One region of the Kitasatospora sp. NPDC051164 genome, then DNA from elsewhere that is predicted to be linked to it. Evidence: predicted binding sites of a transcription regulator. Region 1 holds the regulator's gene; the other holds the start of a gene.
The links. Region 1 encodes HrcA, which represses chaperone genes, less so after heat shock. Its sites were predicted from a motif close to TTNGCACTCNGNNNNNCNGAGTGCNAA; they were not measured.
Positions count from the first base shown of each region.

Region 1 (14,906 bases):
TCTTGGGGCGGATCGTGCGGCCGCGGTTGGACAGGATGTTCGCGGTGAACACCTGGGACGGCGCCGGGCTGTCCGGGTCCTGCTCCTGGCTGCGGAGCATGGCGATGGAGCGCTCCACGGAGTCCTCCGTCAGGGGCTGGCCGGTGCGCAGCACCAGCATCATCTCGTTGAAGAGCTTCTGTACGAGGGCGACTTCGGCGCGCGCCCCGGTGGCGGTCACCTCGTTGCCCCGGACGTGGATGTCGGCGGCGGGGAAACCCTGTTCGATCACGCGCAGCAGCGAGTCCGCGGTGCCGAGCAGGGTGACCATCGGGTGCTTCTCGGGGATGACGAACCGGGCGCTGACACGGCCGTCGTCGGCCGGTTCGGAACGCGACTGTCCGTTGGTACGGGTCTGCGATGTGTCACTCATAGGTCGGCGCTGGGGCCTGCCTCATCCCATCCGTGGTGTCGTGTGCCGCTCGGTGTCTCCGGGGCACCAGGGTACGCCGCGAGCGTGATCGCCGCGGCGGGCGGCGGGGCCGCACCCGTCGATGCTGCGGCAGTTCGCGGGACGGCGCGAGCCCTTTTTTCCGCGGGTACCCGGCGCGGGCGGGGTCACGGCCGACGCGGGCCGGTTCACGGCCGACGAAGGCGGGTTGACAGCCGACGACGGCGGGTTCACGGCCGGCGAAGGCGGCTTCACGGCTGACGGCGCACGGGCACGGGCACCCGGGCGAGGTCGGCGGCCAGCACCAGCTCCCCGTCGAAGTGCTTGCGGGCGTCGGCCAGGTGCTGGCCGAGGTCCGGATAGCGCTGGGAGAAGTGGGTCAGCACCAGGGTGCGCGCGCCCGCCTCGGCGGCGACCTTGGCGGCCTGCCCGGCGGTGAGGTGGCCGTGCTCCTCGGCGAGACGGGCGTCGGCGTCGGTGAAGGTGGCCTCGACCACCAGCAGGTCGGTGCCCTCGGCGAGCGCGTACACGCCCTCGCAGAGCCGGGTGTCCATCACGAAGGCGAACTTCTGGCCCGGCCGCGGCTCACTGACCTCGTCCAGGGTGACCCGCCGGCCGTCCGCCTCGATCGCGCCCTCGTGCTGCAGCCGGCCCACCGCCGGCCCGGAGACGCCCAGAGCGGCGAGCCGTTCGGGCACCAGCCGGCGGCCGTCCGGCTCGGCCAGCCGGTAGCCGAAGGACTCCACGGGGTGGTCCAGCCGCACGGCGTCCAGCGCGAAGCGGGCGCCGGGCGCGGGCAGCGGGCCCGGCTCGTCGATCGGCCGGGGCCGCAGCACGGCCGTCTCGTGGTACGCGGTGGCGTGCCGCAGCCGCTCGAAGTAAACCTCGCCGGAAGCCGGGAAGTAGACGTCCACCGGATGCGGGACGCGGTCCAGGTTGATCCGCTGGATCACCCCCGCGAGGCCCAGGCAGTGGTCGCCGTGGAAGTGGGTGACCGCGATCCGGGTGATCTGGGTGGCCGTGACCCCGGCGTGCAGCATCTGCCGCTGGGTGCCCTCGCCGGGGTCGAACAGCAGGCCCTCGCCGTCCCAGCGCAGCAGGTAGCCGTTGTGGTTGCGGTGCCGGGTGGGCACCTGGCTGGCGGTGCCGAGGACGACGAGTTCGCGCTGGGACACCTGGGATCAGACCATGCTCTCGGTCATGCGCTTGCCGCCGAGCACGTGGACGTGGGCGTGGAAGACCGTCTGCCCGGCGCCCGCACCGGTGTTGAAGATCAGCCGGTAGTCCTCGATGCCCTCGTCCTCGGCCACCCGGCCCGCCTCGGCGAGCAGTTCACCGGCGATCTCCGGCTCGGCGGCGGCCAGCGCGGCCGCGTTCGGGTAGTGGACGTGCGGGATGACCAGGACGTGCACGGGGGCCTTGGGGGCGATGTCGCGGAAGGCGAGGACGCGCTCGGTCTTGCGCACCACCGTCGCCGGGATCTCGCCCGCCACGATCTTGCAGAACAGGCAGTCGGGCTGCGCCTCGCCGGCCATCGGCTACTCCTCGGGATCGGTACGTCGGGTGATGGGGCCGTACGGGCGCAGCCTAGCCGAGCCCGGCCGCGGCCTGCTGGTACTCCCGCAGGTGCTTCCAACGCACCGCGCGCATGCCGACGATGTCGCCGTCGTCGAGGTCGAAGTCCTCGGAGAGGATCGTCACCGCGAGGAATACGAAGCCGAGCAGCCAGCGCCTGGTGAGCCGCCACGTGTTCGGGCGCATCACCCGCTTGGTGCGCACAACCCGCATCGCCAGGATCGCCTTGCCGACGCTGAAGCCGGCGAGGCGGGCGAGCACGACCTGGTTCAGGAAGGACACGAGGAGGCCGACGACGACCAGCGCCACGACGTACGGAACGGCCGGGCCGCCGCTCTGCACGGAGTGGCCCGCCACGTTCCTGACCTTCGGCCGGCTCGCGGCGTCGGCGGCGGCGAAGCCGAGGCCGACCGCGAGGAAGAAGTCGAGCACGATCGCCAGGAAGCGCCGGCCGCCGCCCGCCTCCTTGGGGGGCGGCAGCGTCGCGGCGCGCTGCGGCTGCTGCGGCTGCTGCGGGTAGGGGTTGGGGTACGGGTCGGGCTGGGCGTACTGCTGGGGCTGTCCGTACTGCTGCGGCTGGGCGTACTGCTGCGGCTGGCCGTACTGGGGCTGCTGGGGCTGGCCGTACTGGGGCTGCTGGGGCTGCGGCGGCTGCTGCGCGTAGCCCTGCGGTGCGTACCCCTGCGGCGGGTACGGCTGCGGTTGCTGCTGGTAGGGCGGGTACGGCTGCGGTTGCTGTTGTCCGTAAGGGTTCTGGCCGTACGGCGACGGCGGGTAGCCCTGTGCCATGGTGATTCCCCCGTGAGCTGTGGATCAAGAAACAGCCCCGCATCCTACCCACGCCCCCCGCGTGGGAAGTCGGCCCACCCGACTTCCCACGCGGCGACCCGCCCGCTTGCCTCCGGCGTGCCCCTTCGGCTTCTTTTTTTCGGGGGCGCACCCAGGCGGCGCCGCTACTGCCAGGGCATCGGCGGCGCCGTGCGGGCCGGGGTGTCGGCGAGTGCGGCCAGGGCGAGCCGGACGCCCTCGGCGAGCTGCGGGTCCTCGCCGGCCGCCCAGTGGTGCGGGGCGATCGGCACCTCGACGTCCGGGTCGACGCCGTGGTTCTCCACGCCCCAGCCGTAGTTCTCCAGCCAGAACGCGTACTTGGGCTGGGTGACCAGGGTGCCGTCGACCAGCCGGTAGCGGCTGTCGATGCCGATCACCCCGCCCCAGGTGCGGGTGCCGACGACCGGGCCGATCCCCAGCGCCTGGATGGCGGCGTTGACGATGTCGCCGTCCGAGCCGGAGTCCTGGTCGGCGAGCGCGACGATCGGTCCGCGCGGGGCGTCGCCGGGATACGGCACCGGGCTGTCGGTGTCCCGGCTGACGTTCCAGCCGACGATGCGGCGGGCGAGCTTCTCGATCACCAGCTGCGAGGTGTGGCCGCCCCGGTTCTCCCGGATGTCGACGATCACGCCTTCCTTGGCCATCTCCGAGCGCAGGTCGCGGTGGATCTGGGCCCAGCCGGTGGTCTGCATGTCGGGGACGTGCAGGTATCCGAGCCGGCCGCCGGACAGTTCGCGCACGGCGGCCCGCCGCCCGGCCACCCAGTCGTGGTAGCGCAGCGCCTCGTCGTCGGCGAGCGGGACGACCACCGGGTGGCGCTGGTCGGTGCCGTCCTTGCCGGCCACGGTCAGCTCGACCGGCTGCCCGGCGGTGCCGGCCAGCAGCGGGGCCGGGCCGGTGACCGGGTCCACCGGGCGGCCGTTGACCGCGAGGATCGCGTCGCCCGGGCGGATCGCGGCGCCGGGCGCGGCCAGCGGCGAGCGGGCCCTCGGGTCGGAGGACTCGCCGGGCAGGATCCGGGCGATCCGCCACTGCCCGCCCTCCTTGACGAGGTCCGCGCCGAGCAGGCCCTGGCGCCGGGCGGCGTCGGTGTGCGCGCCGTAGGGGAGGACGTAGGCGTGCGAGGTGCCGAGTTCGCCGTGCACCTCCCAGAGCAGGTCGACCAGGTCGTCGTGCGAGCCGACCCGCTCCACCAGCGGCCGGTACCGCTCCAGGACGCCGGCCCAGTCCACGCCGGCGAGGTCGGGGCGCCAGAAGTTGTCCCGCATCAGCCGGCCGTTCTCGGCGAACATCTGCCGCCACTCGGCGGCCGGGTCGACGGTGACCCGCAGCCGGGCGAGGTCCACGGCGGTCTCGTCGTCCTCGCCGGCCGCCTTGTGGTCGGCGGGGACGATGCGCAGCTCGCCCTCGTCCAGCACGGCGACCCGGCTGCCGTCCCCACTGACCGCGAAGCCGTCGACGTCGTGCACCAGTTGCTCGACCCGGCGCTTCTTCAGGTCGAAGCGCTCCAGCACCGGCCGGGGCCGGTCATCCTCCAACGAGGCCGCCTCGTCGCCGAGTTCGCCGAGCAGCGGGGCCCTGGTCCACAGCACGCCGTCCTTGGCGGCCCGCAGGGTGCCGAACAGGCCGCCCTCGACCGGGAACGGGACGATCCGGTCGGCGATGCCGTCCAGGTCCACCCTGGTCACCGGCGCGGTGTCGGCGCCGCCGTCCTCGCCGTCCGTCTTCTTGGCCCGCGGCTCGTCCTCCTCCCCGCCGAGCGGGCGCCCGGCCCGCTGCGGCCCGAACGGGGACGGCGTGTCGGCGGCCAGCGTGATCAGGTACGGGCGGCAGCCGTTGGGGAAGGACAGGTCGAAGACGTGCGAGTCGTAGACCGGGTCGAAGTTGCGCACCGACAGGAACGCCAGGTAGCGGCCGTCCGCGGTGAAGGCCGGCGAGGTGTCGATGAAGCGCTGCTGGGTGGCCTCGCTCACGGTGCGGGTGGCCAGGTTGGCCAGCACGATCTGGCGCAGCGACCACGGGCCCAGCCCCGGCACCGGCCGCGACCAGGCCAGCCAGGCCGAGTCCGGGCTGAAGACCAACCCGCCGACCTCGCCGTCGGTGCTGCGGTCCAGCTCGTGCACGGTGCCGTCGGCGAGCGTCACCAGCAGCACCCGGCCGTCGTGCACGCCGAGCGCGGCTTGCTTGCCGTCCGGGGAGACGGCCAGCGCGTTGACCCGGCCGAGCTGCCCGGCGGCCAGCCGGCGGCGCTCGGTGCCGTGCACGGCCGGCGCGAACTCCAGGGCGTCCTCGCCCTCGGCGTCGGACACCCACAGCACGCCCTGGACGCCGTCCTCGCCCGGCACCACCCGGACCAGGCGCCCGCGCACGCCCGGCGTCTCGTCCAGCACCCGGGCCGGGCCCTCGCGGTGGGTCAGCCAGTGCACGCTGCCGCGCACCACGACGGCGCTGGCCCGGCCGGTGCGGTCGGGGGCGACCGCCTCCAGCCAGTGCGCGGCGTGCACCGGGCGGGGGCGGCGGCCGCTGCGCGGGCCGGCCAGCCGGATGTCCAGGCGGCGCGGCTCGGCGCCGGCCAGGTCGTCCAGCAGCCAGACGTCACCGGCCCGGTGGAACACCACCCGGGTGCCGTCGGTGGCGGCGTTGCGGGCGTAGAAGCCGTCCGCGCCGACGCTGTGGCGGCGCAGGTCGGACCCGTCCGGGAGGCTGGACCACAGCTCGCCGACGCCCTCGTGGTCGGACAGGAAGGCGATCCGGCCGCCCTGCCCGTCCTGCCCGCCCGGCCCGCCCGCAGGGCCGGCCACCCACAACGGCGAGGACAGCTGGCCGTCCAACCCCTCGTGGACGCGGACGAATTCGTCCCGGCCCAGCCACAGCTTGCCGGCCCGGCCGCCCCGGTAGCGCTTCCACCAGGCCGGTTCGCGGATCGCGGCACTGGCCAGCAGCACCCGGTCCCCGCCGGGCTCGAAGGCGATGCCGCCGATCGGCCCGTACGGCAGCCGCGCGGGCTCGCCGCCGTCCAGCGGCACGGCGTGCGCCCAGGTGCGGCGCAGGGTGGCCTGGCCGGCGGTGGTGGTGGCGATCGGGCGGCCGTCGGCCGTCCAGCCCTGCACCCGGGTCTGGCCGCTGCCCCAGTGGGTGAGCCGGCGGGACGGGCCGCCGTCCACCGGCACCACGTGCACCTCGGGGGCGCCGTCCCGGGTGGAGGTGAAGGCGATGTGCCGCCCGTCCGGGGAGAACCGGGGGTCGTGGACCGGCCGGTGGTCGGCCGTCAGCCGCCAGGCCCGGCCGCCGTCCAGCGGGGCGAGCCAGAGGTCGTTCTCGGCGACGAAGGTGATCAGGTCGCCGTGCAGGTGGGGGTGGCGCAGATAGGCGCCCGCGGAGGTGCTCAGGGAGTCCGTCACGCGGTCCAGCGTAGGCACGTACGCGTACGAGCCGCCGGGCTTTCCGGCAAGAGTCGGGCCCCTCGGGTGAGCCCGCTGGACCGCGCCGCGCGGCCGTAGTACTGGCCGCGGCCCCGGTGCACGGGCCACGGCCCGGTCCGGGCTACGCCCAGCGGCCGGTGCGTCCCAGCAGCAGCGCGCCGGCGGCCACCCCGGCGGTGGAGGTGCGCAGCACCGAGGGGCCCAGCCGGTACGGCTTCGCGCCCGCCTCGGCGAACGCGGCCAGCTCCTCCGCAGACACCCCGCCCTCCGGGCCGACCACCAGCACGAGGTCACCGGCCTCGGGCAGCGCGGCATGCGCCAGCGGCTCGGCGCCCTCCTCGTGCAGCACGGCGGCGAACGCGGCCCGCGCGAGGACGGGCGCCAGCTGCCTGGTGGTCATCGGGTCGCGGACCTCGGGGAAGCGCAGCCGGCGGGACTGCTTGCCCGCCTCGCGGGCGGTGGCCCGCCACTTGGCGAGCGCCTTGGCGCCGCGCTCGCCCTTCCACTGGGTGATGCAGCGCGAGGCCGCCCACGGGATGACCACGTCCACGCCGACCTCGGTCATGGTCTCCACGGCCAGCTCGCCGCGGTCGCCCTTGGGCAGCGCCTGGACGACGACGATCCGCGGCGCGGGCTCCGGCTCGCGGCGCACGGCGGCGACCGCCACGTCGATCGCGTCCTTGCCGAGCACCTCGGCGACCGTCCCGTCCACGCCGAGCCCCTGCCCGTCGGCCAGGGTCACCGCCTCGCCCGGCTCCAGCCGCTTCACCGCGGCCGCGTGCCGCCCCTCCGGGCCGTCCAGGCGCACGACGGTGCCAGGCGCGGCGGCGGCGATCCGCTCGGTCTCGACGACGAAGACGGGTGCGGTCATGCGGGGGAACCTTTCCGGGGTGCGGCCTGCGGGCTGAGGCCTGAGGCCCGGGTGCGGCCTACGGCCTGAGGGGGGACACGCGAAAGAGGTGCCGGGGTGGGCCCCCGGCACCCCTGCGCGGACGGCTACCGGCCGTTGAAGGCGTCCTTCAGCCGGGAGAACAGGCCCTGCTGGCCCGGCGCGAACTGGCCGGACGGCTGCTCCTCGCCGCGCAGCACCGCGAGGCGGCGCAGCAGGTCCTCCTGCTCGGCGTCGAGCTTGCTGGGCGTCTTCACCTCGACATGCACTATCAGGTCGCCCCGGCCGCCCCCGCGCAGGTGGGTGATGCCCCGGCCGTGCAGCGGGATCGACTGGCCGGACTGGGTGCCGGGCCTGATGTCGACCTCCTCCAGGCCGTCCAGGGTCTGCAGCGGCACCCGGGTGCCGAGCGAGGCCGCCGTCATCGGGATGGTGACGGTGCAGTGCAGGTCGTCGCCGCGCCGCTGGAAGATGGTGTGGGTGGTCTCGGCGATCTCGACGTACAGGTCGCCGGCCGGGCCGCCGCCGGGGCCGACCTCGCCCTCGCCGGCCAGCTGGATCCGGGTGCCGTTGTCGACACCGGCCGGGATCTTGACGGTCAGGGTGCGACGGGCGCGGACCCGGCCGTCGCCGGCGCACTCCGGGCACGGGGTCGGCACGACGGTGCCGAAGCCCTGGCACTGCGGGCAGGGACGGGAGGTCATGACCTGGCCCAGGAAGGACCTGGTGACCTGGGAGACCTCGCCCTTGCCGCGACACATGTCGCAGGTCTGGGCGGAGGTGCCGGGGGCCGCGCCCTCGCCGCTGCACGTGGTGCAGGTGACGGCGGTGTCGACCTGGAGCTCCTTGGTGGTGCCGAAAGCGGCCTCCTCCAGGGTGATCTCCAGCCGGATCATGGCGTCCTGGCCGCGGCGGGTGCGCGAGCGCGGGCCACGCTGGCCGGCCGCGGCGCCGAAGAAGGCGTCCATGATGTCGGAGAAGCCGAAGCCCGCCGCGCCGGCGCCGAAACCGCCCGCGCCACCGCCGCCCGGCGACAGCGGGTCACCGCCGAGGTCGTAGACCTGGCGCTTCTGCGGATCGGAGAGCACCTCGTAGGCGGCGTTGATCTCCTTGAACCGCTCCTGCGTCTTCGGGTCCGGGTTGACGTCCGGGTGCAGTTCGCGTGCCAGGCGCCGGAACGCCTTCTTGATCTCGTCCTGCCCCGCATCCCGTCGGACGCCGAGTACCGCGTAGTAGTCCGTGGCCACCAAATGCTCCGCTTGTTCCGCCTGTAGTAGTGCTGCGACTGGTTACCGCGCGTCATCTCCAGGACGCGCGGTCTTTGCTACGACTCGGCCAGGATCTGACCCACGTACCGCGCCACCGCGCGCACCGCCCCCATTGTGCCCGGGTAGTCCATCCGGGTCGGGCCGATCACACCCAGTTTGGCCACGCTCTCGTCGCCCGAACCGTAACCGACCGACACGACCGAGGTGGAAATCAGCCCTTCGTAGGCGTTCTCCCGCCCGATCCGGACCGTCATCGCGGCGTCGTTGGTCTCACCCAGGAGGCGGAGCAGGATGACCTGCTCCTCCAGGGCCTCCAGCACCGGCTGGATGGTGAGCGGGAAGTCGTGGCCGAAGCGGGTCAGGTTGGCCGTGCCGGCCAGCATGATCCGCTCCTCGTTCTGTTCCGCGAGCGTCTCGAACAGGGTCGCCAGGACCGTGCTGACGGTCGGCCGGTCGGCCTGCTCGAACATCGCCGGCAGTTCCTCCAGCAGCCCCGGGACCTCCGGGAGGCGGCGGCCGGCGGCTCTGGTGTTGAGCGCGGCCCGCAGGTCCGCCAGGACCGTCTCGCCGACCGTGCCCGGGCAGTCGACCATCCGCTGCTCGACCCGGCCGGTGTTGGTGATCAGCACCAGCATCACCTTCGCCGGGGCCAGTGCCACCAGCTCGATGTGCCGCACGGTGGACCGCGTCAGCGACGGGTACTGCACCACCGCGACCTGCCGGGTCAGCTGGGCGAGCAGCCGCACGGTGCGCGCGACCACGTCGTCCAGGTCGACCGCGCCGTCCAGGAAGTGCCGGATCGCCCGGCGCTCGGGGGCGCTCATCGGCTTGACCTCGGCGAGCTTGTCGACGAAGAGGCGGTACCCCTTGTCGGTCGGGATGCGGCCGGCGCTGGTATGCGGCTGGTGGATGTACCCCTCCTCCTCCAGCGCCGCCATGTCGTTGCGGACGGTCGCCGGCGAGACCCCGAGGTTGTGCCGCTCCACCAGGGCCTTGGACCCGACGGGCTCCTCGGTGCCCACGTAGTCCTGCACGATCGCGCGGAGCACGGCGAGCTTGCGGTCGTCCAGCTGGCGGACCTCACCGGCCATGGGGCACGCACCTCCGTCTTCGCTCGTTGTCCGTCTGTGTCCCTGGGTGTCCCCGGGTGCTGCTGCCGGCCCTTCCCGGAAGGTCCGGCCTCGGCACCTTGGCACTCTGAACACACGAGTGCCAGAACCGTACCTGCCAGTGTAAGGCCCGGGTCCTGCCGCAGGAACGGCCGGACCGGCGTGATCCTTCCCGCAGTTCCAGGTACGGCCCGCGGGGCGGCCACCGTTCACGGGTTCCCGTCACGGGTTCCCGGCGCGCGAGTGGTGCCACGAGGCCGTCCGGGTGGCAGCATCGAAGGCGACGGCGAATGGAGGAGCAAGCGATGTCGAGCTCGGGCCAGCACACCCGTTTCGCACCCGACCGCGGCCTGACCGGCCGCATGGTCGCGACGATGTTCGTGATCGGGCTGCTGTACGTCGGTTTCACCGGCCTGCTGATCGCGCTGCTGCGCGGCGCCTGGCCGCTGATCGTCCTGATCTCCGGCGGGCTGTTCGTGGCCCAGTTCTGGTTCAGCGACAAGATCACCGAACGGGCCATGGGCGCCCGCCCGGTGTCCCCGGAGGAGTTCCCCCAACTGCACGGCACGATCGACCGGCTCTGCGCCCTGGCCGACATGCCCAAACCCCGCGTGGCGGTCGCCGACAACGACATGCCCAACGCCTTCGCCACCGGCCGCAACCCGCAGAACGCGGTCGTCTGCGTCACCACCGGCCTGCTGCGACGCCTGGAGCCCGAGGAACTGGAAGGCGTCCTCGCCCACGAGCTGTCCCACGTCGCCCACCGGGACGTCGCCGTGATGACCATCGCCGGCTTCCTCGGCGTTCTCGCCGGCGCGATGACCCGCATCGCCGTGTACGGCGGATTCATGGGCGGCGGCCGCAACAACAACGACCAGAACGCGGCCATCGTCGCGCTGATCATCCCGCTGGTCTCGATGGTCGTCTACGCGATCAGCTTCCTGCTCACCCGGCTGCTCTCCCGCTACCGCGAACTGGCCGCCGACCGTGCCGCCGCCCAGCTCACCGGCCGGCCCAGCGCCCTCGCCTCGGCCCTCACCAAGGTCACCGGGCAGATCGCGGCCATCCCCAGCAAGGACCTGCGCCAGGCGCAGCCCTACAACGCCTTCTACTTCGCCCCCGCGCTGAACGCCCGGGAGACCGCCTCCCAGCTGCTCTCCACGCACCCGACGCTGGAGAAGCGGCTGGAGCAGCTGGCGAAGATCTCCGAGCAGCTCGGCCACTGAACCCCCGCCGACCCTCCGCCGACCCCTGCAGACCCTCCGCCGACCTCCGCCGACCTCCGCTGACGAAAGGACCGCCGTGGGAATCCTGGACGCCCTGTTCGGCCGCACCAAGCCCGTCAAGCCCGACCTGGACCAGCTGTTCGGCGTGCCGTCCGCCGCACTCACCCTGGAGGCCGGCGCCGCGTTCACCCCCACCGGGCTCGGCTCGGTCTGCTTCGCGGCCGTCGAAGGCGCGGCCTTCGTCCAGGTCGAACAACAGGTACGGGCGCTGCTGGACGCCGACACCGAGCGCGGCGGCGTCCCGGTGGAGGCCTCCAAGGACGACTACGGCTACTCCTGGCTGCTCGCCCGGCACCAGCCCGAGGAACTGCCGGAGCTGGTGAACGACCTGCACGCGGTCAACAGCGAACTGGAGGCGAACGGCTTCGGGCCGCAGCTGCTCTGCTCCCTGGTCGGCTTCCGCAATCCGCAGGGGCAGTCCCTGGCCCTGGTCTACCTCTACAAACGCGGCACCTTCTACCCCTTCGCCCCGATGCCCGGCGGCGGGGAGAAGCGCAACAGCCCGCTGGAGCTGCAGGTCAACGCGATGCTGGGGAACGACCTGCGGCTGGAGAAGGACCTCAGTCGCTGGTTCCCGGTCTGGGGCGCGCCGGGTCTCTGACGGCCCGTCCGCCATCCCTATGATCACCCGTATGCGCAGCCGCCAGTACGGTCCCGACCTGACCCCGCCGTGGAAGAAGCAGGCCCCCGCCCCGGAGGTGCCCGCCGAGCGGGACCTGGTGGTCGAGGAGGCGGCGACCGGCTTCTGCGGGGCGGTGGTGCGGTGCGAGAAGACCGCCGAGGGGTTCACCGTCACCCTGGAGGACCGCTTCGGCAAGCACCGGGTGTTCCCGTTGGTCCCGCGCGGCTTCCTGCTGGAGGGCAAGGCCGTCACCCTGGTCCGCCCGGTCGGCCCGGCGGCGCCGCGAACGCCTCACCGCACCGCCTCCGGCTCGATCGCCGTCCCCGGCGCCCGCGCCCGGGTCGCCCGCGAGTCGCGGATCTACGTCGAGGGCCGGCACGACGCCGAACTGGTCGAGCGGGTCTGGGGTGACGACCTGCGCATCGAGGGCGTCGTCGTCGAGTACCTGCGGGGCATCGACGACCTGCCCGCGATCGTCGCCGACTTCGCCCCCGGCCCCGGCCGCCGCCTCGGCGTCCTGGTCGACCACCTGCTCCCCGGCACCAAGGAGCACCGCATCGCCGCCCGGGTCACCGGCGACCGCGTCCTCGTCGTCGGCCACCCCTACATCGACATCTGGCAGGCCGTGAAGCCCGCCGCCGTCGGCATCCCCGCCTGGCCCGCCGTCCCCCGCGGCGAGGACTGGAAGGAAGGCACCTGCCGCCGCCTCGGCTGGCCGACGGACACCCCGGCCGCCTGGAAGCACATCCTGTCCAAGGTCGACACCTACAAGGACCTGGAACCCGAACTCCTGGGCCGGGTCGAGGAGCTGATCGACTTCGTGACCCTGCCGGACTGAGGCCGGTCAGAGGTACTTCTGAAAGTCCGTGGTGTCCAAGCTGATGCCGAGCTGGTCGATGGGGACGGGCTCGCCGAACTTGCTGGTCCGCTCCGACATGTACCTCGGGAGTCCGGACCCGGAATCCTGACCCAGCTCGGTCAGCGGCACGCACGCTCCCTCCGACGGCTGACACCCACGTCAACGAATGTCAGTCCACCAGGTCACGCACGACCGCGTCCGCCAGGAGCCTGCCCTGGAGGGTGAGGACGGCGCGGCCTGCCGCGTAGGGCTCGGGGGCGAGGAGGCCGTCGGCGAGGTGCCGGGCGGCGGCCTCGCGGCCGGTGCCGGTCAGCAGATCGAGGGAGACGCCCTCGACCAGGCGCAGTTCCAGGAGGATGCGCTCGACGCGGCGGTCCTCCTCCGCCAGGACCTCGCGGCCCAGGCCCGGGGTGCGGCCCTCGGTGAGGGCCTGGGCGTAGGCGGCGGGGTGTTTGGCGTTCCACCAGCGGACGCCGCCGATGTGGCTGTGGGCGCCGGGGCCGGCGCCCCACCAGTCGGCGCCGGTCCAGTAGAGCTCGTTGTGGCGGCAGCGGCCCTCGGGGGTGGTGGCCCAGTTGGAGACCTCGTACCACCGGTACCCGGCGGCGCCCAGTGCCTCCTCGGCGATGAGGTAGCGGTCGGCGTGCACGTCGTCGTCGATCATCGGCAGTTCGCCGCGCTTGACCCGGGCGGCGAGCCGGGTGCCCTCCTCGACGATCAGGGAGTACGCGGAGACGTGGTCGGGCCCGGCGCCGATGGCGGCGTCCAGGGAGGCCCGCCAGTCGTCGTCGGACTCGCCCGGGGTGCCGTAGATCAGGTCGAGGTTGACGTGTTCGAACCCGGCCGCGCGGGCTTCGGCGACGCAGGCTTCGGGGCGGCCCGGGGTGTGGTGGCGGTCGAGCAGCCGGAGGACGTGCGGGCGGGCGCTCTGCATGCCGAAGGAGATCCGGTTGTAGCCGCCCTCGCGCAGCTCGGCCAGGTACGCCGGGTCGACGGATTCCGGGTTGGCTTCGGTGGTGACCTCGGCGCCGTCGGCGAGCCCGAACTCCTCGCGGACGGCGGCGAGCATCTTCACCAGGTCGCCGGCGGGCAGCAGGGTGGGGGTGCCGCCGCCGAGGAAGACGGTGCGCACCGGCAGGTCGGTGTCGCCCAGCACCTTCCGGGCGAGCCGGATCTCGGCGACCACGTTGTCGGCGTACGTCTCCTGGGAGGCGACGGCCCCGGAGGAGCGCAGCTCGGTGGCGGTGTAGGTGTTGAAGTCGCAGTAGCCGCAGCGGCTGGCGCAGTACGGCACGTGCAGGTAGAAACCGAACGGGCGGCTGCCGAGCCCGTCGAGGGCGTGGGCGGGCAGGGAACCGTCGGACGGCACCGGCTCGCCGTCGGGGAGTGCGGAGGGCATGCCCCCATTGTCCCGTACGGTCCGCGAAGCCTGCGCGGACCGTACGGGACGGGGTGGGACGGGGTGCGGACGGGCCGGGTCAGGCCTCGTTGGCGCCCGTGTACATCGCGGCGACCGCGTCCGCGTAGGTCTTCTCGACCACGGGGCGCTTGATCTTCAGGCTCGGGGTGAGCTCGCCGTGCTCCACGTCGAGGTCGCGCGGCAGCAGGTGGAACTTCTTGATCGTCTGCCAGCGCTGCAGCCCCGTGTTGAGCCGCTTCACGAAGCCCTCGATCAGCTCGTGGACGGCCGGCTCGACGGCCAGCTCGGCGTAGGACTTGCCGGCGAGGCCGTGCTCGGCGGCCCACGGCATGAGGACGGCCTCGTCCAGGCCGATCAGCGCGGTGCAGAAGTTACGGCCGTTGCCGATCACCAGGATGTTGCTGACGAACGGGCAGACCGCCTTGAACTTGCCCTCGACCTCGCTGGGCGCCACGTACTTGCCGCCGGAGGTCTTGAACAGGTCCTTCTTGCGGTCGGTGATCCGCAGGAAGCCGTCGGGGCTGAGTTCGCCGATGTCCTCGGTGTGGAACCAGCCGTCCGCTTCCAGCACCTCGGCGGTCTTCTCCGGCAGGTTGTGGTAGCCGCGCATGATGCCCGGGCCGCGCAGCAGGATCTCGCCGTCCTCGGCGATCCGCACCTCGGTGCCGGGCAGCGGGCGGCCCACGGTGCCGATCCGCACGTCCTCCTCGCGGTTGACGCAGGAGCCGGCGCTGGTCTCGCTGAGGCCGTAGCCCTCCAGGATCGGCACGCCGGCACCGAGGAAGAAGTAGCCGATCTCCGGAGCGAGTGCGGCGCTGCCGGAGACCGCGCCGCGCAGCCGCCCGCCGAACGCGGCCCGGATCTTGGCGTACACCAGCTTGTCAGCCAGCGCGTGCTGCACCCGCAGGGCCAGCGGGGCGGTGCCGGTGCCGGTGGCGACGCGGCTCTCCTGGACGGCCCGGGCGTGCTCGCGGGCGACCTTCGCCGCCCACAGGAAGATCTTGTACTTGGCGCCGCCCTCGGCCCGGGCCTTGCCCGCGATGCCGTTGTAGACCTTCTCGAAGATGCGCGGCGCGGACGCCATGATGGTCGGCCGGATCACCGGCAGGTTGTGGATGATCCGGTCCACCCGGCCGTCCACCGCCATCACGTGGCCGGTGGCGATCTGCCCGGAGATCAGCGTCTTGCCGAACACGTG
Region 1 is NZ_JBITFB010000004.1:423,526-438,431, forward strand. It holds gene ACIBEC_RS09045 (PhoH family protein) at 1-412, opposite strand, end outside; gene ACIBEC_RS09050 (ribonuclease Z) at 682-1,605, opposite strand; gene ACIBEC_RS09055 (histidine triad nucleotide-binding protein) at 1,612-1,965, opposite strand; gene ACIBEC_RS09060 (RDD family protein) at 2,018-2,794, opposite strand; gene ACIBEC_RS09065 (S41 family peptidase) at 2,959-6,234, opposite strand; gene ACIBEC_RS09070 (16S rRNA (uracil(1498)-N(3))-methyltransferase) at 6,377-7,126, opposite strand; gene dnaJ (molecular chaperone DnaJ) at 7,252-8,391, opposite strand; gene hrcA (heat-inducible transcriptional repressor HrcA) at 8,469-9,503, opposite strand; gene htpX (zinc metalloprotease HtpX) at 9,827-10,747, shown strand; gene ACIBEC_RS09090 (hypothetical protein) at 10,824-11,408, shown strand; gene ACIBEC_RS09095 (DUF3097 domain-containing protein) at 11,440-12,267, shown strand; gene hemW (radical SAM family heme chaperone HemW) at 12,458-13,687, opposite strand; gene ACIBEC_RS09105 (AMP-dependent synthetase/ligase) at 13,767-14,906, opposite strand, start outside.

Region 2 (14,906 bases), on a different contig from region 1:
CCATCACGGCGTGCGCGACCATCCCGCCGAGCGGGTCGTACCGGATCAGGTCCCGCAGCCGCGACCGCGAGGACCGGCCCTCGTTGCCCGGGTACAGGTGCTTGCCCAGACCCACGGAGTGGGCGAGCGCCGCGAGCGCGGCGGTCCGCGGGTCCGGCGGCACGCCGGTGCGGATCGCGGTGTCCAGCCGCTGCTTGATCGCGGCATTGGTGCAGTCGTCGGACGCCTGGTACCGGATCGTCGGCAGCACCCCGCACACCTGGCCCGGCACGGCCGTCACCATGCCGCAGCGCTCCAGGTGCGCCAGATAGGTCTGCCGCAACCCCAACCGGGGCCCGCCGATCCAGTGCGCCGCGCGGACCGGACTGCCGCGACGGCGCAACAGTTCCAGTGCGTGGTCAAGGGTCGGGTCGCCGGTCGGCCGTGCGAGCACGACAGCGATCCGGTCTCCCTCCGGTACGATCCGTCCGGCCAGGGACAGCTCGACGAGCTGCGCCCCGGCGAGTCCGAGGTCGAGGGTCTGCGGCTGCGCCGTGGTACCCGTGGTCGGGTCCAAAGCGAGCAGCAAGAGTTCCTCGGGAACAGTTCTGCGGCTCTTGCCCATCCAAGCCTCCCCGCGTGGATGAGAGACAGGGTGACGCCTCTCACACGGGCTTGTCGAGTACGCCTCCGAATCGTGACCTTGCGGTGAAGGCGCGGAACCGGCGGTCGCAGGCCCGGCGTCTGATCTGTGAACAGACCGTGGTGCGCCCGAGCGCCGGCAATAAGCGCCGGTCGGGCGGGGTGTGCGCGGTGGGAACGGCCGTCGGTGGCGGAGACTGTACAGGTACACGGGGCGGGGCGTCGGCTTCCCGAAATCGGGTTCGCAGGTGCCCCGCCGGGCGTTGAGGAGGCTGGGATACGTGGGCGAGTCCCCCGACAGGGTGCTGAGGGACGACGAGCGGGAGGGGGGCCGGGAACGCGAACGGACCGCCGCGACGGCCAGTGCGGCGGCCGATGCCGCCGACGCCGCCGCGACGGCCGAGTCCGCAGAGGGCGGTTCCGGCCCGGCTGCTGCCGGGGCGTCAGCCGAGGCCTCATCGGACGATTCCTCGGACAGCTCTGCGGAGACCTCCGGCGATGCGCCCGCGAAGGCGTCTCCGAAGCCGTCTCCGAAGGCGTCCGCGAAGGCGTCCGACGACGCTCCGGCGGCGGGGGCCAAGGGCGGCTCGACCGTACAGCTCCGCGTCCGGGATGTGGACAGCAAGACGACGATGCTGCGACTGCCGGTGGACAACAGGACCACCGCGCTGCGGCTCCCCGAGGAGCTGGTGAAGGCCGCCGGTAACGGGAGTTCCGGTGGTGAGGGGGAGAAGAAGGAGACCCCTTCGGCACCCGCCGGGGAGAAGGAGCCCGCCGAGCGCCCGTCCGGCTCCGACCCGCGTCTCGTCATGCGGACGGGCGCGGCGGTGGCGGAGAAGTCGGCCGGCAAGGCGGAGGAGAAGGCGAAGGACGAGGCGGTCGAGCCCGCCGAAGCCGCCGCCGAGCCCGAGGCCGTCGTGTCCGAGGCCGCGCCGACCGAGAAGGCCGGGAAGGCCGACAAGGCCGACAAGACAGACAAGACTGACAGGCCCGAAAAGACTGACAAGCCTGAGAAGGCTGCGAAGGCCGAAAGCACCGGAGCCACCAAAAGCGCCGAGGGCACCGAGGACGCCTCCGCCGAGGACTCTCCCGACGCCGACGCCGATGCCGACCCCGTCACGCTGACCGAGACCGGGCAGCCCGGTCAGAAGTCGGGGCAGGCCGAGAAGCCGGAGAAGCCCAAGCCGCCGCGCGCCCCCGCGGCCGCCTCGGCCGGCACCGTGCCCGAGCCGCCGGCGCCGCGCCCGCTGCCGGAGCCGGAGCCCGAACCCGAGCCGACCCCCGGCCCGGAGCCGCTGCCGAAGCCGGCCCCCAAGCCCGCGCCCGGCCCCGGGCCGGCCCCGAAGCCGCTGCCCGAGCCCGACCCGCGGCCGGTGCCGCCGGTCCCGCCGCTGCCCCGGCCCGAGCCGCTGCCTTCGCCGGAGCCGCTGCCCTCGCCCGAGAACACCGCGGAGGCGATGGAGGTCCTGGCCTCCCTCAACTCCCGCCCGGTCTCGCCGCTGCGCCGCGCCCTCAAGCGGGTGACCATCTGGACCGCCTTCCTCGCCGTGGTGCTCGGCGTGCTCGTGGTGGCCCAGTTGCTGCGCCCGCTGCCGGACGCCACGGTGAAGATGACCGCCGCGGGCAGCTACGGCTTCTCCGGCGACCAGCTGGACCTCGCCTGGCCGGCCAAGGGCCAGTCCGCCGCCGAGGTGGTCGGCGTCGGCAGCCTCGGCAGCTCGGGCCCGGAGACGCCGGCCTCGATCGCCAGCGTCACCAAGGTGATGAACGCCTACCTGATCCTGCAGAAGTTCCCGCTGAAGAAGGGGGAGAGCGGCCCGAAGATCGCCGTCGACAAGCCGGCCGCGCAGGAGTCCGGCAACGTCGACGAGTCCAAGGTGACGCTCACCGAGAACCAGGTGCTCACCGAGTACCAGGCGCTGGAACTGCTGATGCTGCCGTCGGCCAACAACGTGGCCCGGCTGCTCGCCCGCTACCACTCCGGCTCCGAGGCGGAGTTCGTCAAGCTGATGAACGACACCGCGGCCAAGTTCGGCATGACCAACACCATCTACGCGGACCCGGCGGGCTACAACGCGGACACCAAGTCCACCGCCAAGGACCAGCTGAAGCTGGCCGAGCAGGTCATGCAGGACGAGGTCTTCCGGCAGATCGTCTCCACCCCGGAGACCAACTTCAACAACGTGAAGATCCCCAACACCAACAACCTGATCAACCCGAAGACCGGCGTCATCGGCGTCAAGACCGGCTCCAGCACCCCGGCCGGCGGCTGCCTGATGTGGGCCGCGTACAAGGAGATCGGCGGCGTGAAGCGGCTGATCCTCGGCGTCACCCTGGGCCAGCAGGCCACCTCGCCCGCGACCGGCGACGGCATCCTGCCGACCGTGCTGAAGGTCAGCGGCAAGCAGATTCAGGCCGCGCAGAACGGCGTGACCGGCCAGACGGTGGTGAAGCAGGGCGACGTCGTCGGCTCGGTGGACGACGGGCTCGGCGGCAAGGTCCAGATCGTCGCGACCAAGGACCTGGTGGTGGCGGGCTTCCCGGGCATCTCCGGCACGGTCACCCTGGACGCGGCGAAGGTCGGGCACACCGAGAAGGCCGGCAAGGAGGTCGGCGTGCTGCGGGTGGGCACGGGCGAGAACAAGGTGGAGGTCCCGGTGGCCCTCCAGTCGGACCTCAACCCGGCGTCCATCCAGTCCCGCCTGCTGCGCACGCTGTGAGCCGCCGAGGCGCCGAGGCACTGAGCCGCTGAGCCGCTGAGTCGCTGAAGCGAACGCCGAAGGGGAGCCGGTCCGTACCGGCTCCCCTTCGGCGTTCGTTCCCCTGTTCCCGCAGCCCCGGGGCTAGGGCCGCAGCCCCGGTTACGTGTCGCGGTCGAGCAGCGCGAGCGTGAACCCGCCGAGCGGCGTCACCTGGTCCGGGTCGCCGTACTGCGTGCGGAGCACCTGCGCCTGGTCGGTCGGCATGGCGCCCAGCGGGTCCGCGGTGTCGCCGAGGACCAGCAGCCAGATCCGGGACACCGGGCCCAGGCAGGCCTCCGGCTTCGGGCAGGGCGTCGGTGACAGGTCCTCCGCGTCGTCGGCGCTGCGCGCGACGAACACCGGGTACGGGTGGACGTCCGACGGCAGGTAGTAGCTGACGCCCGGCCAGACCATCGCCCAGGACTGGTCGCCCAACGGGGCCGCCAGCCCGTCCCCGGAGTGGTAGCCGGCGGCGATCGTCCGGGCGGCCGCCCTGAACGGCTCCTCCGAGTGGTTGTGCGAGTCCGCGTACCGCACGGCGGGCTGCTTGGGCAGCGCCGCCACGGCCGGTACGGCGAGCAGCCCCACCGCCAGCAGCCCGGCCGCCGCGGCGGCCCTGCGGGGTGCCGGGCCGCGCCGTGCGAGGACCGCCACCGCGCCGTACACCGCCCCGACCCCGCCCCCGGCCAGCACCGCCCAGGCGGGCACCGTGAACAGCAGGTACCGGTCGATGAAGTACGAGGTGTCGCCCAGGCGCGACACCAGCCAGACGCTCACCACCGGCAGCTCGGCGAGCAGCAGCACCTGCCAGGCCTGCAGTCGTCGGCCGGGCAGGGCCAGCGCCGGGATCGCCAGCAGCACGAAGGCGTAGAAAACGATGTTCGAGCCGAACAGGTACTCGCCGAAGGTGGCCAGCCGACGGAGGGAGGGGGTCAGTATCCAGCCCAGCTGCCGGTCCGACTGGCGGCTGCCCAGCAGCACCACCGGCAGTATCGGAACCGCGGCCACCGCGACCGCCAGCGGGTACCGCCACAGCAGCCGTCGGTCCGCGGCCTCCCGGGTGCGCCACAGGTGCAGCGCGACCAGGGCGACCTGCCCGGCCACCGTGCTGAACGAGATCAGGTGCCCCGCGCCCGCCAGCGCCATGGCCGCGCAGTACGGCGCCCAGCGCCGCCAGGTCGGCCGCTCCAGCGCCCGGAGCAGGAAGTAGGTGGCGGCGGCGATCGCGCAGGTCACCAGCGCGTACGAGCGAGCCTCCTGCGCGTACCGGGAGACCAGCGGCGGCACCGTGAACAGCAGGCCCGCGCCGATCGCCGCGACCCGGCCGCCGAACAGCCGCCGGGCGGTGAGCGCCACGAACGCGGCGGCCCCCGCCATCGCGAGCACGGACGGTATGCGCAGCGCCACCGTCGAGTCGCCGAAGACCGCGGTCCAGCCGTGCATCAGCAGGTAGTACGCGCCGTTGCTGGCGTCTATGTGCTGGAGCAGTCGCAGCAGATCGCCCAGTGAGCGGGTGGCCACCGTCGAGGTCGCGATCTCGTCCCGCCACAGGTCCGGCGTCCCCAGCCGGTACCCGCCCACCGCCAGCATCACCACCGCGGGCCACAGCCACACCTGCCCCAGCAGTCGGACGACCGGGCGCACCGCAGGTCTCATCGGGTCTTTCGTCTCCTTCGCGCGGTGTGCCGGGGCGGATCAGGCACTTCTTGGCAGGCTACTTGACCCGTCCTGACACCCCGTCGGCACCCGCACCCCCGTCCGCACCCCGTCCACCACCCCCCTCCCCACCCCCGATCCGGTACGCTGTGACCGGCCTCGCCACAGCCGGGCCACGCCTCAGTAGCTCAGGGGATAGAGCACGGCTCTCCTAAAGCCGGTGTCGCAGGTTCGAATCCTGCCTGGGGCACAACGAGCACACGGGTCACAGGCCCCCGCCCACTCCGGGTCGGGGGCCTGTCCCGTTCCCCGGGCCCTGACCGGCCCCCCCGCCGCCGTCCTCCCCGCCCGCCGGGTCGGCCGGGCCGGCAGCAGGTCTCAGGCGAGCTTCACGTGGGCGCGTTCCCCGGCTTCGGCGGCGAGGGCGAGGTCGGCGAGCAGGGTCTCGGTCTCTCGGGCGGTGCGCAGGACCGTGGGGTCGAGGTCGACGACGACGACCTCGCGCCGGTCCTCGCTCGCCTCGGCGATCAGGCGGCCGTCCGGGCCCCAGACCGCGCTGCCGCCGCAGGTGTGCCAGGGGCCGGTGTGGCCGATGTGGTTGGCGAGCACCGTGTAGAGGGTGTTGTCGAGCGCGCGGGCGGGGAACCAGGTGCGGGACTCGTGGTAGCCGTGGCCCCTGCTGAACAGCGCGCCGACCAGGTAGGCGTGGCAGCCGTCGAGGGCGGCGGCGCGGGCGTGCTCGGGGAAGCCGGAGTCGTAGCAGATGCCGAGGCCGAGCCGCCAGCCGTCCAGCTCCAGCGTGCAGCCGGCCGTCCCGGGGCGGTAGAGGTCGCGTTCGGCCTTGAACAGGTACTGCTTGTCGTAACGGGTGACGAAGCCGCCGTCGGCGCCGATGACGAGGGCGGAGATCCGCAGGTCGGCACCGTCCTGCACGGCGGCACCTACGACGGCGACGGCCCCCGTCTCGCGGCACGCTTCGGCGATCGGAGCGAGGCGCGGATCGCCGGGCTGGACGGTGTACTTGAGCGGGTCGGCGCGGATCAGCTCGGGCTCGTACCCGGAGAGGAACTTCTCGGTGAACAGCACCAGGCGGGCACCGGCGCCGGCGGCCTCGCGGATCAGCTCGGCGGCCTGGGCGGCGTTGGCGGATATGTCGCCGGCCACGGCCTGGGTCTGGACGGTGGCGATCCGCAGCGGCCGCTCGGGGTATCCGGCGGTGACGGTGGGGACGGCGGGGGCGGGGGCAGGGGCGGTGGTCACGGCGGTCACGCTAGCGGACGGCCTCGGACCGGTGACGTGGTCTCAGCTCGCTCTCTTGTGCGGCCGGTCGGCAGCGTTGCTCAGGGTGCCGTCGTCCCGAACGCGGTGGTCCGGGACGGCGTGGTCCGGGACACCGTGGTCCGGAACGCCGCCGTCCAGCGGTACGTCGTCGTCCAGTGGCACGCCGTCGCCCGGTGCGCCGTCGTCCAGCGGGTCGGTGGGGTGGGGCGACCGGATGGAAGGCACGATGACCCGCTGAACCCTGGGCCTGGTACGCCAGTTGACCCGCCGTACATCGCGGGCCAGCGCGCCGGGGCGCCAGAGCTCGATCACGGTGGTCACGGCGCCCAGCACGATCCCGGCGGCCAGCCAGCCGCCCAGTACGTCGCTGGGCCAGTGCACGCCGAGCGCGACCCGGGTCCAGCCGATGGTCAGCACCGTCGCCGCTGCCACCGCGCAGGCCGCGGTCCGGCCCCGGCGGCGGACCCGGTACCAGACCAGGCCGACCAGGACGGCGCAGGTGATCGCCGAGGCCATGGCGTGCCCGGAGGGGAAGGCCGGTCCGCCGGCGTGCGAGACCGGGTCGGAGAAACCGGGCCGCCTGCGGTCGAAGGCCAGCTTCAGTGCCCATTGGGCGCCCCAGCCGACCAGGGTCTGGGCGGCCACCCAGCCGGCCAGGACCCGCGCACCGATCAACCAGAGCCAGACGGCGGCGATTCCGAGGAGTGTACGCATGGTGACGGTGCCGCCGATGTCCGAGAGCGTCTGCACCGCGGCGGTCCAGATCCGGTGCTCCCGGGCGTAGGTGTGCAGTTCGCCGATCCACTCCTGGTCGAAGCGGATCAGCGGGCGCCAGTGGCCCGTCACCAGAGCCGCCAGGAGGCCGAAGAGCGCGGCACAAACCAACACGACCGCGGCGTCCCGAAGGAGACTGCGGTTACGCGCAGTGGCGGTGGTCGTGCTGTTGGTCAGGTGCATGGCTGACACCTTCCCAGTGTCCTGCGCCGATCAGGAGCTGGAGCGATAGCGATTTGGCATCGTTTGTGAGGAGGTCCTGCGTGCGCCGGGGCGTGGGCGCGGGCGGAAACCGGGAGTGTGCGGGAACGCGCGCGGCCATTCGCCTGTTCAACGGGTAGGCGGCCGGCGCGTGAGGGTCGAGTGAAGAAATCACTCCCGGAACGGTCGCCCGAGGGCACGGGATGTATCCGGGTGGTCACCGAGCGTCCAAAGTCGGGGTGAAAACCGGCAGGATACTGCATCACGGGGAAGAATCTGAGTGACTTGGGAATGTTGTCCGGAATCTGTTCGTTGGATCGTTACGTGTGAGCCCCGGGCGGGGCCCGCACTTCTTGCCCTCGGGGCAGGCAGGCAGACCTCGGCAACACCAGCAAAGGGAGCAAGCATGGCCACCCGTGCCGTCGTTCGCGACAGGGCCGACCGGACTCGCGCGGCCCGCCCGACCAACCTTGAGGCCGACCGTGACCTGGTCGGCATGTACCTCGACGAGATCGCCAGGACGCCCCTGCTCGATGCCGCCGAGGAGGTCGAGCTCTCGCTGCGGATCGAGGCCGGGGTGTACGCCCAGCACCTGCTGGACGAGGAGGGACTCCCCGACGGCGTCACGCGCGAGGAGCTGGAGACGATAGCCGCCGACGCCGAGCGCGCCAAGGACGTCTTCATCCGCTCCAACCTCCGGCTCGTGGTCGCGGTCGCCCGCCGGTACCCGCGCAGCGGCCTCCCGCTGCTGGACCTCATCCAGGAGGGCAACGCGGGCCTGGTGCGCGCCGTCGAGAAGTTCGACTACGCCAAGGGCTTCAAGTTCTCCACGTACGCGACGTGGTGGATCCGGCAGGCGATCACCCGGTCCATCGCCGACCAGTCCCGCACCATCCGGCTGCCCGTGCACCTGGTGGAGGAGCTGGGGCGGATCCGGCGGGTGCAGCGAGAGAAGTCCAAGGAACTGGGGCGGGAGCCCGAGCCGGCCGAGATCGCGGCCGAGTTGGACACCACCGAGGCCCGGATCAAGGACGTCCTGGACTGGGCGCGTGACCCGGTCAGCCTCAACATGTCGGTCGACGACGAGGGCGAGACCCAGTTCGGCGACCTGGTCGAGGACACCGGGGCGACGTCCCCGGAGGACGCCGTGATGGTCATGCTCCGCCGTGAGGAACTGGACGATCTGATCGGGCGGTTGGACGACCGCACGGCCTCGATCATCCGGTCCCGCTACGGGATGGAGGACGGCCGCGAGCGCACCCTCACCGAGGTGGGCAAGCAGCACGGCCTCACCCGCGAGCGGATCCGCCAGATCGAGAAGCACGCGCTGGCCGAGCTGAAGAAGATCGCCGACCACGCGGGCTTCGAAGCCGCCTGACCGGAAGGCCTGTCGAGCCCCCGACCGGGTCCTGGTGCGGAGCGCTCCGCACCAGGACCCGAGGCGTGCCACGGGGCTCTTAGGCTGGAGGGGCAGGACGAGGCGAGCAACGGAGTGGACAGGGTGAGCGAGCAGGAACAGGAACGGCCCACGGACCAGGTTCAGGACCGCCAGGCCCAGGCCCAGGACGACCAGGCCCAGGCTCAGGACCGCCAGGAGCAGGACCACCAGGGCCGGGATCGGGACGGGGAGTCGCAGAAAAAGCCCGCGGCCAAGGCCCGGCTGGTCTTCCGGGACCCGTTGGACCAGCAGTCCCGGGACGACACCGACGCCGGCTGGGGCGGGCGCTCCGGGGCGGGGGAGAGCGGTGGGCGGGGGCTGGACTGGTACCTGAGCCAGCGCCCGCCGCACCACGGGGACTGAGGACGGGCGAGCGCGGTCAGCGCAGCGGCGTGACCAGCGCGTCGCGGATCTCGGTCAGCAGCTGGACCTCCTTGGCCTCTGCCTCCGCCGCCGCCTCGGCGAAGGACTTGCGGCGGGCCGCCATCCTGTTCATGGGCACGATCAGAACGAAGTAGACGACGGCCGCGGTGATCAGGAACTGCAGGACGGCGCTGAGCACCGATCCCCACAGGATGAGGATTCCGGACGTGACCTCACCGGTCGCGCTCACCTCGCAGGGCCCCTTGAGGCAGGAACTGTAGGAACCCAGGTCCTTCGTTCCGAACACACCGACAATCGGATTGATCACGCCTTTGACGAAGGCGTTGATGATATTGGTGAAAGCCGCACCGATGACCACGGCGACGGCGAGTTCGACGACATTTCCACGCAGCAGGAATTCCTTGAAGCCCTTCATGCCGCCTCGAACGACGAAGTCGTTTCCGGGTTACGGGTGATCTTCCGAAGCTCCGGATTGACAACCCGTCCGGCCCGGCGCGCCCCCGCCGAGCGGCGGCAGACCGGCCCGCGCGGGCCCGAGCGCGAGCGCGGCCGCCACCGCGAGCAGCACCAGCGCGGGCACCCCGGCCCGCCGCCGCACCGCGCTGCGCCAGCGGTGCCACCCGCCGCACCCGCGCCGGATCGGCGGAAAGCTCGGCACCTCCTGCCGGGGCGGCACGGCGGGCGCGGGCAGCGGGACGGAGAAGCTCACGGTCGTCATCGACGCACCTCCGAAAGGTCCGGCAGCCGACCCCGGTGGACCGGCTGACGACCCACACGATGCGCCGTCGGGGCGGACTCGGAAAGCGGTTTCCCTCAGGCTGTGGACAAACCGGCCCCTGTGGACAAGTTCGTACACTCGCGCGAGTGGATCCGACTCTTCCGCGGTGACAAAAGCGGTGTGAAAAGACGCGGAGAGACGGGGAAGGGCGCGAAAAGGCCCGCCGCCCCCGCAGGAATGCGGGGCCGACGGGCCTTTCCGAGGACTGCTGGGCGCCCGGGTCGTTCCGTCCCGGGGCCGGGGATCAGCTCGCGGCCGGAGCCGGGCTGGACGGCGCCGAGGAGCCCGTGCTCGAAGCGGGCGCCGGGGTGGACGACGTCGACGAGGTCGACGAAGACCCGGAGCCGACCGAGCTGCTGGAGGAGGAGCGACTGTCGGTCCGGTAGAAGCCGGACCCCTTGAACACGACACCCACCGCCGAGAAGACCTTGCGAAGCCGTCCCTGGCAGTCGGGGCACGTGGTCAGCGCCTCGTCGGTGAACTTCTGCACCGCCTCCAGGCCGTTGCCGCACTCGGTGCACTGGTACTGGTACGTGGGCACTTGTCTTCCTCCTGGCACTCTCGCCTTATGAGTGCTAACGATGGTCAATGATGCGGCATTCCGCTGGATCAGTCCAGCGACTCCGGTGTGAGATGCGACCGGCCTCGGCTGCCGGACCACCGCTCGCTCATCCCTTGGCCGCGCCCACCAGCTGCGCAGCATCTCCGCGCTCCCCGGAGGCCGCTCCGGAAGCCGACGCGGAGGCCGCTCCGGAGGTCGCGACGATCCGGCCGCGCCCCGCGCTCGGCGCCACCAGCAGGTGTCGCAGCGAGAACAGCGTGACCAGCCCCAGTCCGGCGCCGATCAACGGCACCAGGAAGCCGGTGGACGGCCCGTGCCCGTCGATCAGCTTCCCGGCCGCCATCGAGCCGACCGCGAGGCCCAGCCCGATGGCACCGGTCAGCCAGGTGAAGGCCTCCGTCTTGGCGCCGTCCGCGACCAGCGTCTCGACCAGGGTGTAGCCGCTGATCAGCGTCGGCGCGATGGCCAGACCGCAGACCAGCCCGGCGACGGTCAGCGCGACCAGGTTGGGCATCGCCCACAGCGTGGAGCAGCCCAGCACCAGCAGCGCGTAGCTGATCAGCATCCGCTGCTGGACGGGCCGGCGCCAGGCGATCACGCCGTACAGCACGCCGGCCAGCATGGAGCCGCCCGCGAAGATCCCGTAGACGGTGCCGCCCGCGGCGTGCTGTCCGACGGAGTCGGCGAAGGCGTTGACCGAGACCTGCATGCCGCCGAACACCGCGCCGACCCCGAGGAAGGTCCCGGCGAGCAGCCGGACGCCGGGGGAGGCGAGTGCCGAGGTGCGCTTGGTGCCGGGCTGCTGCACGATCCGGGCGGGGGCGGTGCGCCGCTGGGCGGCGAAGGCCAGGCCGCCGGCGACGGTCAGCGCGGCCTCGGCGACCAGGGCGGCCGCCGGGTTGGCGAGGGCGGCGATGCCGGAGGCCAGGATCGGGCCGATCACGAAGGTGAACTCGTCGGTCACGGACTCGAAGGCGAACGCGGTGCTCACCCGGGCCGCCGAGGCGTCGGAGGGGCCGTCGGCGGTGAACCGGGCGATCCAGCGGGCCCGGACCATCGCGCCGATCTGCGGCACGCTCGCACCGGCCGGCACGGCGGCCAGGAACAGGCTCCAGGCCGGGGCGTGCCCCAGTGCCAGCGCGATCAGGGCGCCGACCGAGGCCCCGTGCACGAGGACGGTCGGGACCAGCACCGCGGACTGCCCGTACCGGTCGGCCAGCCGCCCGGTCTGCGGTCCGATCAGGGCCTGGGCGACGGCGGCGACGGCGGTGACGGTTCCGGCGGTGCCGTACGAGCCGTGGGTCTGGGTGACGAGCAGCAGGATGCCCATGCTGAGCATCGCGTAGGGCAGTCGCGCGACGAGGGCCGGGGCCAGGAAAGTCCAGGCCCCGGGGGTGCGCAGCAGCTCGCCGTACCCGACTCGGGTGGGGGTCCGGGCTGCGGTGGTGTCCGCGGTGGTGTCCGCGGCGCGGTCGACCGTTCGGCGGGCCGTCACGGTCGGTCCTTCCTGCTGCCTGGTAGCGCGGCAGGGCATGGGGTGGCCCCGACGGCGCCGAGAGTCGTCCTCTCGCGCGTCGACCGGGGTGATACCGGGTCGGCCCGGTGTGGTTGCCGGGGGTGGACCGCGGCCGCCGAGCGGTCGCGCCAACTCTGCGTCAGGCAGATGCTGGGGTGTTCTGAGCGGTGGTTATACGGCGTGGTCGAACCAGCATACAGTTACGCGCGTAGATCCCGCCAGTCCACCCCTTTCCCGGCGACCCCGGAACGCCCCGGGCACCCCGAATACCCCACCCGCCCCGAGCGCCCCGAGTACCCCCAGAGCCCCCCCAGCGCCCCGGAGGCCCCGGGCTCACCGCCCGTTGAGCCACCCCGCGAGCTTGCCGCCCCTGTCCACGGCCCGCAGCCGTCGCTCCGCCGCCTCGCCGACCTCGTCCGTGGTGACCACCAACAGCTCGTCCCCGCCGCGCAGTACCGTCGCCTTGTCCGGCACGAAGGAGTTGCCCTCGCGCACGACGAGGGTGACCGCCGCGCCCTTGGGCAGCCGCAGCTCGCCGATCTCCACGCCGGACATCCGGGAGGTGGGGGAGAGCGCGACCGACAGCAGGTGCCCGTGCAGCTTCTCCAGCGGGGCTGACTCGATGCCGAGGTCCTGGCCCATCGCGCCCTCGCCGATCCGCAGCCGCTTGGCCACCCACGGCAGGGTCGGCCCCTGGAGCAGGGTGAAGACGACGACCAGGATGAAGACGATGTTGAACACGTCCGCGGCCTTGTGCGCGCCCGACACGACCGGGATGGTGGCCAGCACGATGGGCACCGCTCCGCGCAGCCCGGCCCAGCTCAGCAGCGCCTGTTCGCGGGCCGGCACCTTGAACGGGGTCAGTGAGACCACCACCGACAGGGGCCGGGCCAGGAAGACCAGCACGGCGCCTACGACGAGCGCGGGCACCACGGAGGAGCCCATGGTCGCGGGCGTGCAGAGCAGGCCGAGCAGGACGAACATGCCGATCTGCCCGATCCAGGCCAGCCCGTCGGCGAAGCCGCGGACGGCCGGTCCGTGCGGCAGCTTGGAGTTCCCGAGGATCACCGCACTGATGTAGACGGCGAGGAAGCCGGAGCCGTGCAGCAGTGCGCCGCCCGCGTAGGCGAGCACGGTGAGCGCCATCACGGCGATCGGGTAGAGGCCCGAGGAGGGCAGCGCGACGTGCTTGATCCCGTAGGCGCCGAGCTTGCCGACGGCGAAGCCGACCACCGCGCCGATCGCCAGCTCGGCGAGGATCGTGCCGACCAGGACGTACCAGGAGTCCAGCTCCCCGGTGGTGGCGAAGGCGACGACCAGGATGACCACGGGCGCGTCGTTGAAGCCGGACTCGGCCTCCAGCAGGCCGGTGAGCCGGTGCGGCAGCGGGACCATCCGCAGCACCGAGAAGACGGCGGCCGCGTCGGTCGAGGAGACGATGGCGCCGAGCAGCAGGGAGGTCCGCCAGTCCAGGCCGACCAGCCAGTGCGCGCCGGCCGCGGTGGCGAACACGCTGACCGCGACGCCGGCGGTGGCGAGCACGGTGGCCGCCGGCATCACGGGCTTGATCTCCCGCCAGCTGGTCTTGAGGCCGCCCTCGGCCAGGATCACCACGAGCGCCGCGTAGCCGATCACCTGGGTCATCGCGGCGTTGTTGAAGGTGACGCCGATCCCGTTCTGGCCCAGCGCCACGCCGATCCCGAGATAGATCAGCAGGCTGGGCAGCCCTGACCGGGTGGAGATCCGGACGGCGACCACCGCGAAGAGCAGGATCACGGAGGCTTCGAGGAGGAGCTGGTTCAGGTGGGAGACGTTCACGCAGGGGCACCTCGGGCAGGCAGGGGCGGACGGGGTGTCTGGTGTTGCTGTGAGGGCGACCCGCGTTAAGGGGGCGTCAATGCTCCTCTTGCGGATCGTTACTCAGTCTAACATTTTGCCATATCTTTAGCTTGGTCCCCCGTTCACGGTGCCCGGCCGACTCGGCCTAATGTGGTTCCCTGTCACGGCCGCAGGCCCTGGACACGCCCGCCCGCCCCGAAGTCAGGACCGCAAGGACCCAGATGCCCCGCTCGAAGAAGTTCCGGCGCGCCCGTCTGATCGTGATCGTGCTGGTCGTGCTGCTGGTGGCCGGCGTCGGCTACGGCGGCTACCGCGGGGTCTCCGCGGTCCGCGCGTCCTTCCCGGAGGTGGACGGCAGCGTCAAGGTGGCGGGCCTGGCCGCGCCGGTCGACGTGAAGCGGGACGCCAGCGGCATCCCGCAGCTGTACGCCGACACCTCCGAGGACCTGTTCCGCGCCCAGGGCTACGTCCAGGCCCAGGACCGTTTCTGGGAGATGGACGTCCGACGGCACATCACCGCCGGCCGGCTCTCCGAGATGTTCGGCGACGGCCAGGTCGACACCGACACCTTCATCCGCACCATGGGCTGGCGGCAGGTGGCGCAGAAGGAGTTCGACACCAAGCTGGCGCCGGAGACCAAGAAGTACCTGCAGGCCTACTCGGACGGCGTGAACGCCTGGCTCTCCGAGCACCCCGGCGGTGAGAAGGCCTCGCTGGAGTACGCCCTGCTCGGCGCCGTCAACAGCGGCTACACGCCCGAGCAGTGGAGCCCGGTGGACTCGGTGGCCTGGCTCAAGGCGATGGCCTGGAACCTCTCCGGGAACCTCCAGGAGGAGGTCGACCGCTCGCTGCTGGCCCAGGACTTCAGCCCGGACAAGATCGCCGAGCTGTACCCGGACTACCCGTACGCCCGCAACGGCACCATCGTGAAGACCGGCACCGTGAGCGGCGACAACTACCGCCCCGCCGACGGCTCCCCGCAGCCGGGCACCGGCAACGGCACCGCCACCACCCAGGGCGCGGCCACCACCAAGGCGCTGCTGCAGGGCCTCACCGACCGGATCGACGGGATGCCGCAGCTGCTCGGCCGCCCCGGCCAGGGCATCGGTTCCAAC
Region 2 is NZ_JBITFB010000009.1:184,183-199,088, forward strand. It holds gene ACIBEC_RS15960 (GPP34 family phosphoprotein) at 1-604, opposite strand, end outside; gene ACIBEC_RS15965 (hypothetical protein) at 903-3,341, shown strand; gene ACIBEC_RS15970 (glycosyltransferase family 39 protein) at 3,483-5,018, opposite strand; tRNA gene ACIBEC_RS15975 (tRNA-Arg) at 5,196-5,268, shown strand; gene ACIBEC_RS15980 (carbon-nitrogen hydrolase family protein) at 5,397-6,278, opposite strand; gene ACIBEC_RS15985 (phosphatase PAP2 family protein) at 6,321-7,256, opposite strand; gene ACIBEC_RS15990 (sigma-70 family RNA polymerase sigma factor) at 7,681-8,652, shown strand; gene ACIBEC_RS15995 (hypothetical protein) at 8,776-9,075, shown strand; gene mscL (large conductance mechanosensitive channel protein MscL) at 9,092-9,511, opposite strand; gene ACIBEC_RS16005 (hypothetical protein) at 9,542-9,814, opposite strand; gene ACIBEC_RS16010 (FmdB family zinc ribbon protein) at 10,119-10,415, opposite strand; gene ACIBEC_RS16015 (MFS transporter) at 10,543-11,931, opposite strand; gene ACIBEC_RS16020 (potassium/proton antiporter) at 12,286-13,770, opposite strand; gene ACIBEC_RS16025 (penicillin acylase family protein) at 14,013-14,906, shown strand, end outside.
Region 2: ACIBEC_RS16010 (FmdB family zinc ribbon protein) is a predicted target of HrcA. The motif match lies at 10,427-10,453, and genes of this name have one in related genera.